One region of the Mammaliicoccus sp. Dog046 genome, then DNA from elsewhere that is predicted to be linked to it. Evidence: predicted binding sites of a transcription regulator. Region 1 holds the regulator's gene; the other holds the start of a gene.
The links. The regulator Rex, encoded in region 1, represses fermentation and respiration genes when NADH is low (regulators of the CRP and FNR family bind a similar motif). The targets are predictions, from matches to a motif close to TTGTGAAATATTTCACAA.
Positions count from the first base shown of each region.

Region 2: the regulator Rex is predicted to act here: its motif matches at 1,485-1,502, upstream of P3U32_RS08755 (cytochrome ubiquinol oxidase subunit I).

Region 1 is NZ_CP120131.1:758,524-762,969, reverse strand. Features, by position in the region: gene P3U32_RS03760 (YeeE/YedE family protein) at 1-844, opposite strand, end outside; gene tatC (twin-arginine translocase subunit TatC) at 1,324-2,106, opposite strand; gene P3U32_RS03750 (twin-arginine translocase TatA/TatE family subunit) at 2,180-2,404, opposite strand; gene P3U32_RS03745 (redox-sensing transcriptional repressor Rex) at 2,416-3,048, opposite strand; gene P3U32_RS03740 (ABC-F family ATP-binding cassette domain-containing protein) at 3,211-4,446, shown strand, end outside.
Region 2 is NZ_CP120131.1:1,756,462-1,760,907, reverse strand. Features, by position in the region: gene ptsP (phosphoenolpyruvate--protein phosphotransferase) at 1-287, shown strand, start outside; gene P3U32_RS08765 (metallophosphoesterase) at 343-1,107, opposite strand; gene P3U32_RS08760 (glutaredoxin family protein) at 1,107-1,337, opposite strand; gene P3U32_RS08755 (cytochrome ubiquinol oxidase subunit I) at 1,523-2,869, shown strand; gene P3U32_RS08750 (cytochrome d ubiquinol oxidase subunit II) at 2,869-3,885, shown strand; gene P3U32_RS08745 (potassium channel family protein) at 3,913-4,446, shown strand, end outside.

The DNA of each region.
Region 1 (4,446 bases):
TCGTTTTCGTATCTGGCATACGCCATTTGAATTCACGTGATCCTTTAGCTGCAATATAAGAACCTACAAAAATACCTAATACTAAGAATACACCCCAGTTGAGTAAAGACACATCTCCAGTTACTAAATATTGAACGATATTTGCTGAAGGTGTTGTTATTCCTAGTCCTGCAATTCTTCCAGTTGAAGCACTCATTGGCCAAGCAATTAATGCAATGACACCTACCGCGATTGCTGCAACAAATGGATGATATCTCTTTTCAAATAACATATGACGAATACCTGTATATTTTTGTTTTAATTGAGGTATTGCCACTTTAGGTTTTTTCAAAGTTTTCGTTACAAAATATACAGTCACGATAACTAAAATCCCGATTAATATCCACACAGGAACATTTAATGTTTCTGACATACTTGCATTCATTACAGTATATGAATTTATACTTTCTTGTAACGGGTTTAACGGTCCTGACTTCATAATTGCTGCAGTCACACCATATAATACAAGTGCAATCCAGCTACCAATCAATCCTTCACCAGCTCTGTACCAAGTTCCCGTAGCACAACCACCGGCTAAAATAATCCCGATTCCAAATACAAATGAACCAATTATTGTCCCGATAAGTGGAAATGTAGATGCTTCTAATTTAATCACACCTAAACCAACTAACGTAAATAGACCTATACTTTGTACAGTAATAGCAATTAAAAGTGCATAAAACATTTTATTATTTTTTTGTACGTACATATCTCTAAATCCGCCAGTTAAACAAAAACGTGTTCTTTGCATAACGAAGCCAAGTAGAATTCCGACAATCAGTCCACTTATAATCATCCAAATCACGTAAACAACCCCTATCCTTATTATCTTGATAGGAATAATGGTATATGATGACAATAGTAATTTCAAGTTACTTTTATATTACAGATATTAGAAAATTGAAATTTATTGTATTGGCAGTTGCTTATTTGCACGTTAGCCCAGTCTTGCTAATATGGCACCTCTTATTTGCACGTTCACCTAGTCTTGCTAATATAGACACTCTTATTTGCACGTTCACCTAGTCTTGCTAATATAGACACCCTTATTTGCACGTTTACCCAGTCTTACTAATAACGACGCTCTTATTTGCACGTTTGCCCAGTCTTGCTAATAACGACGCTCTTATTTGCACGTTTGCCCAGTCTTGCTAATAACGACGCTCTTATTTGCACGTTTGCCCAGTCTTGCTAATAACGACGCTCTTATTTGCACGTTCCCCCAGTCTTGCAAACATAAAAAATAAAACCCAACGTTATATGGTATCCATACATGGCTGGGTCTTATTTTTGATCTGTTGTTTCTTCTACATCCATTCCAAGTTCTTCTTCCATTAATTTCTGTTCAGCTTTTAAATATTTCTTATAGCCTATTTTCGAAATTAAAATACTAACTTCGTACAATAATATCATCGGAATCGTAAACAACATATGCGTCATAAAATCTGGTGGTGCGATTAATGCTGCGACTACTAATAATATGAAGTATGCGTATTTTCTATTTTTCTTTAGAAACATCGGTGTCACGATGCCTAACCTTGTTAAAAATAATAACAAGATTGGTAATTGGAATACAAATCCGAATGGTATTGTAAATTTAAATAATTCACTAAAATACTCTTTAATCCCTATTGTCTGTTTAATTCCCATATCATCCGCTAAGTTCATTGTAAAAGATATTAAATACGGAAATATAATAAAGTATGAAAACAACAAGCCGCAAATAAATAATATCAAACTAAACGGGATATAACTTAACGTCACTTTCTGCTCTTTAGGATGTAATCCAGGAGAAATGAAAGCCCAAAGTTGATATAAAATTACTGGAGATACAATTATAAATGCGATGATAATAATCATTGCTATGTATATTGTAAGTGGATCGGTTATTCTAAATGCATTTAATTCTAATGTTTGGGTAAAGTCATCGTTTGTTATATAGTATATGGTTGGCTTCGCAAGGAAGAAACCAATTAACAACCCACCTATTAGAAAGTAAGCAACGATCATCATTCGTCCACGTAATTCTTCCAAATGTTCAACAATAGTTAAATTGTCCTTATTCAAATTCTTACCTCCAATCTAAAAAAATGTGGCAGGAAACCCGCCACATTAATGGGAACATCTGTTAAATAAATTTCTATTTAACTTCTTTATCTTTGCTTTCTTCTGGTTTACTATTCTTCTCATCAAAGTTTGTCATCCCATCTGTAGCATCTTTAAATTCTTTCAAAGTTGAACCCATCGCTCTACCAAATTGAGGTAATTTCTTTGGTCCAAATATAATTAATGCAACAACCCCTATAAATAACAAACTAACTGGTCCAGAAATACCAAGCGTATTCACAAAAACTAAAGCTTCCATTTGATACCCTCCTATTGATTCTTCATAAAGAAGATTAAAGATTGTAATTCAATTCCTAAATCTATATGATGAACCTGTACTTTATCAGGTACATTTATTCTTTGAGGTGTAAAATTCAATATTCCAGTTATTCCTGCAGAAGTTATACGATTTGCAACGGTTTGTGCAACACGTTGTGGTACTGTTAAGATTACCACTTCTATACCTAAATCTTCAAGTATCTTCTCGAAGTCATCCATACTATCTACATTTAATTTCCCGACCATTTTCCCAACGATATCTTCAGATTGATCAAACGCTGCAACAATCTGCATTCTATCATTAACTGTAAAGTTATAATTCACGAGTGCCGTACCTAAATTACCTACACCAACGATTGCGACTTTTGTCATATCATCTTGCTCAAGTGTCGTTCTGAAGAACTTCAATAAATAGCTAATGTTATAACCGTAGCCCTTTTTCCCTAATTCACCGAAATAGGAAAAATCACGTCGTATTGTAGCTGAATCAATTTTAAGACCTTCACTTAATTCTTTTGAAGATACACGATCTACTCCAGAATTATGCAACGTACTCACAAATCTATAATACAATGGCAAACGTTTCAAAGTTGCTTTAGGGATCTTCACATCATTCTTTGCCAAAATCCTCACCTTTTCTACTCTAAAATAATGTGATTGTGTTCACATCTATTGGATTAATTATATCAAACTTCGCTTAAAATAACTATATAAATATTGTAGATGATTTACATACAACTATTCGGTATTTTCATGTAAAATAATAACTAATAGAGAGGTGTAACTATGATACTTTTACAAATAAATAAATTAGAAAAATCATTCGATGGTGACATTGTATTTTCTGATGTAGACTTCGAAGTCAAAACTGGCGAACGAATTGCTATCGTCGGAAGAAATGGCGCTGGCAAAACGACATTGATGAAAATTATTGCCGGTGTCGAAAATTACGATACTGGGAATATATCTAAAGGTAAACAGGTATCGATGGGATATTTAACGCAACAAATGACTTTAGATTCCAACGATACGGTTATGAATGAAATGAGAAAGCCTTTTGAAGCAGTAATCAATATAGAGAGAAAGCTGCAAGGTTTAACGACTTGGATGAGTGATCATGCAGAAGATTATAATAGTCATGATTATCAAGAAAAATTAGCGCAATACGAATCATTATCCAATCAATACGAATCAATGGATGGATATAATTATGAAAGTAAAATAAAAACTGTACTTACTGGTTTAAGTTTTACTGAAGCGGATTTTGATAGAAAGATCCAATCATTTAGCGGTGGTCAGAAAACAAGATTATCTATGGCACGCATGTTGTTAAGTGATCCTGATTTGCTACTACTGGATGAACCGACCAACCATTTAGATATGGAGACGACTGAATGGCTTGAAAACTATTTAACACATTTTAAAGGCGCGATCGTTATTATCAGTCATGATAGATACTTCTTAGATAAAATTGTAAATCAAGTCTACGATGTCGCATTAGGTTCAGTTAAAAAATATGTCGGCAATTATAGTAAATTCTTAAAAGAACGTGACGCACATTACGAAAAAGTAATGGCAGAATATGAAAGACAACAAAGTGAAATTAAAAAATTAGAAACTTTCGTTGAAAAAAATATTACACGTGCCTCAACAAGTGGCATGGCCAAAAGTAGACGTAAAGTGCTTGAAAGAATGGAAAGAATCGATAAACCTCGTTTAGATGCTAAAAGTGCACAAATTGCATTTGAAATCAATCGTGCAACTGGTGAAGATGTTATGAAAGTAAACAATTTATCAATCGGATACACAAATAGCATTACCCCACCAATCCATTTAGATGTTAAGCGACACGATAGAATTGCCATTATCGGTCCAAATGGTATTGGTAAATCGACATTGATTCAAACGATTGCACAAAAGCTACCAGCATTATCGGGTGAAGTCGTATATGGTACAAATCTACAAATTGGATACTACGACCAAAAACAAGCCGAGTTCAAATCAAACTTGACCGTCCTCGAT
Region 2 (4,446 bases), 1.0 Mb from region 1:
AACCATATAATCCTGCAATTCTTCGCTTAGTTAAGCAAGTAATTGAAGCATCACATAAAGAAGGTAAATGGACTGGTATGTGTGGTGAAATGGCTGGAGACAACACAGCGATTCCGTTGTTACTTGGTTTAGGATTAGATGAGTTCTCAATGAGTGCAACAAGTATCTTAAAAGCAAGAAAACAAATTAAACAATTAGATCAAAAAGAAATGCAAGAGTTAGCAAGTCGTGCAATTAATTGTGCAACCGAAGAAGAAGTAGTTGCTCTTGTAAATGAATTAGCATAATTTTAAAAAGCGTTTATTATGAGATATATAAATCTCGTAATAAACGCTTTTTTCTTTAATATTTATTTTTAATATTAAAAACAGCTATTTCTGGAGAACAAAATATTCTAATGGGTAGGCGAGTGACACCGATTCCTCTGTTTACGTATAAATATTGTTGTTTTCTTAAATGATATAGTCCACTTTTATACAACTTACCAAAAGCTGGTGTGTAAATGGCACCATAAAATGGTAACCTCACTTGTCCTCCATGTGTATGGCCAGATAATATCAAATTAATATTTGGATCTATTAAATGTGCTTTGTCAGGTTCGTGCATTAGGCAAATTCTATAATCGACATTGTGAAGATAACCTTCAAAAGAACTTTCGAAATTGGGTCGTCCGAAACAAATATCATCTATACCATGAATTAAAATGTTGCCTTGTGGTGTTTTGACAAGTTTGTGTTCATTGATTAATACATGAAAATCAGATTGCTTCATAATACGTATAACAGTTTCAATACCGTCAGAACCATAATCATGATTACCAGGAACAAAAAACTTGCCAAAATTGGATTGGATTGTCTTAAATAAAGGTATAACAAGGTTAAGGTCAAAAGGTACAAATTTGATATTATCAAAACAATCTCCTGTAAAACAAACAATATCAGCATCTAGTTTGTTAATGCGCAACACAAGCTGATGTAAGTCTTCAATACCAGAATAATATCCGATATGTAAATCAGAAATGTGAACAACTTTCAAATTTGATTTAAGTTGACTCTTAAAAGTGTGCGTCGACACTTTGATACGCGCACTTGGAAATTGAATACGCATTATTCAATACCCAGTGCTTTATTAAATGCATCTATATCTACTTGATAATATACTTTGTCGTTTATCAGAACAGTTGGTGTTGAGAAACTGTCTAAATCTATTAATTCACTTTTGAAAGTTTGGTTTTTAATATTCTTTTCTGTAAATGCGACATTCTTTTCATTAAAATATTGTTTCACAAATTGACAAGGGGGACATTGATCTTGTGTATAAATAATCACATTGTTCATTTTCATTCACCTCAACTTTATATAGCAATAATATAATGATTTATTGCTGTGTTCAACGATTATGGTTTACGTCGACATTAATTTGTCATCTTTTTGTGAATGAAAAACATTTGATTAATAGTTAAAGTGATGTATAATGAAATTGATTTGTGATATAAATCACAAATGTTGAATGGAGGAATATTATGGATGCAGTAGTTATTAGTCGTTTGCTGACTGCAATGACCTTAGGATTTCACATCATATTTGCAACAGTTGGTGTTGGTATTCCTTTAATGTTTGCGATAGCTGAATTTATAGGTATTAAAAAAGATAATCCTATGTACATTGCTATGGCGAAACGTTGGTCTAAGGGTTATACGATTACAGTAGCAGTCGGGGTTGTTACAGGAACAATTATCGGGTTGCAATTATCATTATTATGGCCATCATTTATGCAATTAGGTGGTCAAGTTATCGCTTTACCATTATTTATGGAAACATTTGCGTTTTTCTTTGAAGCTATATTTTTAAGTATCTATTTGTATACTTGGGATAGATTTAAAGGGAAATGGACACATTTCTTAATTACTTTACCGGTAATCATTGGCGGAACTTTCTCAGCATTTTTCATTACTTCAGTGAATTCATTTATGAATACACCGAGTGGATTTGATTTTATAAAAGGGAAATTGATGAACATTGATCCAATTGCTGCGATGTTTAATCCATCGTTTGGCATTCGATCATTCCATGTCATTGCGACAGCCTTTATGACAGCAGCATTTATTTTAGCAAGTATCGCTGCTTACCGATTGATTAAAAATAAATTTATTGATGATAGAGAATATCATAAAAAAGCACTTAAGCTTACAATGACAGTTGGTCTTATTGCGAGTTTACTTGCTATGTTAGCTGGAGATCTTTCAGCAAAATTTTTACATCAAGAACAACCAGAGAAATTAGCAGCAATGGAATGGCACTTTGAAACTGAATCTAAAGCTGATTTAGTATTGTTTGGTGTTGTTGATGAGAAGAAACAAGAAGTTAAAGGGGCAATTAAAATCCCAGGCGCTTTAAGTTTCTTATCAGACAGTAACTTCAATACGAAAGTTAAAGGTTTAAATGAGTTTAAATCAGACGAAACACCACCACTTGTGATACATTACTTCTTTGATTTAATGGTATTCTTCGGTGTATATTGTTTCATCATATCAGCACTCTTTGTTGTCTTGAAATGGTCGAAAAAATGGTCACAATATAATAAACCATTACTTTACTTAGCGGTACTGACTGGACCATTAGCGATGTTGGCAATAGAATTTGGATGGTTCTTGGCCGAAATGGGTAGACAACCATGGATATTAAGAGGTTATTTAAAAGTGGCACAAGCAGCAACACATGCAGATGGTTTAGCACTTGTATTTATTGCTTTTGCGATACTGTATTTAATCTTAGGCGTATCTGCAAGCTATGTACTTATAAGAATGTTTAGTCATAGCAAAGCGACAGATGATGTTAATAAGATAGCTAACAGAAAGGGTGAAGTATAATGGATTATCAATATATAGGTATAACAGTACTTTGGCTCTTTTTGTATGGGTATATTATTATAGGTGCGATTGATTTCGGCGCGGGATTCTTCGCTTTCCATGCAAAATTAACAAAACAAGATCATATTATTAATAATTTGATTTCTAGATATTTAAATCCTGTTTGGGAAGTTACGAATGTATTCTTTGTTTTCTTCTTTGTAGGAATTGTAGGGTTCTTTCCAGATTCCGCATACTATTTTGGATCAACATTATTAATTCCAGGTAGTGTCGCTTTAATATTATTAACAATTCGAGGTAGTTTCTATGCATTCGAAAATTACGGGCAAGATAGTAAATTATCGTGGTTGTTTTTATATGGTGCGACAGGATTATTAATTCCTGCATCACTTTCTACAATTTTAACGATTGCAGAAGGTGGATATATTAAAGAAACGCATAAAGGTGTAAATCTAGATTGGTTAACTTTATTGTTAAGTCCATACGCATGGGCAGTTGTATTTTTAGCAATTATATCTGTGTTATATATATCTTCAGGATTTTTAACTTATTATGCACACAAAGCAAAAGATGCTGAAGCATATAAACTATTAAGACAATGGTTCTTAATCTGGGCTATACCGATGATTATTATTTGTCAATTTGTATTCCTATCACTGAGACAACATAATGAAGACCACTTTAATAATGCTGTAGGGAGCTTTTGGTGGTTATTCGGTTTAAGTATCGTATTCTTCATTATTTCAGTTTCACTGATATTCTTTAGAAAAGCACACGGATTTGCATTTATTATGATATTACTACAGTTCGGAACAGCGTTCTTTGGTTATGGTATTAGTAAATTGCCATATATATTAACGCCGTATATTAATATAAACAAAGCAGTAGTTAACGATCAAATGGCATTAATGCTTGTTATTGTATTTATTTTAGGTTTACTTTTACTTGTTCCATCGCTTATATTGTTATTAAGGTTATTTATATTTGATGCAGACTATGTTAAAGGTAAAAAATAATCTCAATTTAATGTATGGGGGCATATCATGAGTAAGGAATACGTTGTAATTGGATTAGGTCGTTTTGGAGGCAGCATCGTTAGAGAGTTAAATGCACTAGATATGGATGTAATGGCCATCGATGCTGATGAAGCTAGAGTGAATGAATATAGTGATATTGCTACACATGCAGTTATTGCAGATACGACGGATGAAGCGGTCATGAAAAGTTTAGGTATAAGAAACTTTGATCATGTCATCGTTGCTATTGGCGAAAATATTCAAGCAAGTACTTTAACGACTTTAATACTTAAAGAATTAGGTGTTAAGAAAGTAACTGCTAAGGCACAAAATGATTATCATGCTAAAATTCTAAATAAAATTGGTGCGGACACAGTTGTACATCCAGAAAGAGATATGGGTCGTCGAATTGCACATAACGTTGCAAGCGCCTCTGTGCTAGATTATTTAGAGTTATCTGATGAATATTCAATTGTAGAAATTAAAGCTGGTGAAAGACTAGCAGGAAGTTCAATATTAGATTTAGACGTTCGAGCTAATTTTGGTATTAACATCATTGCT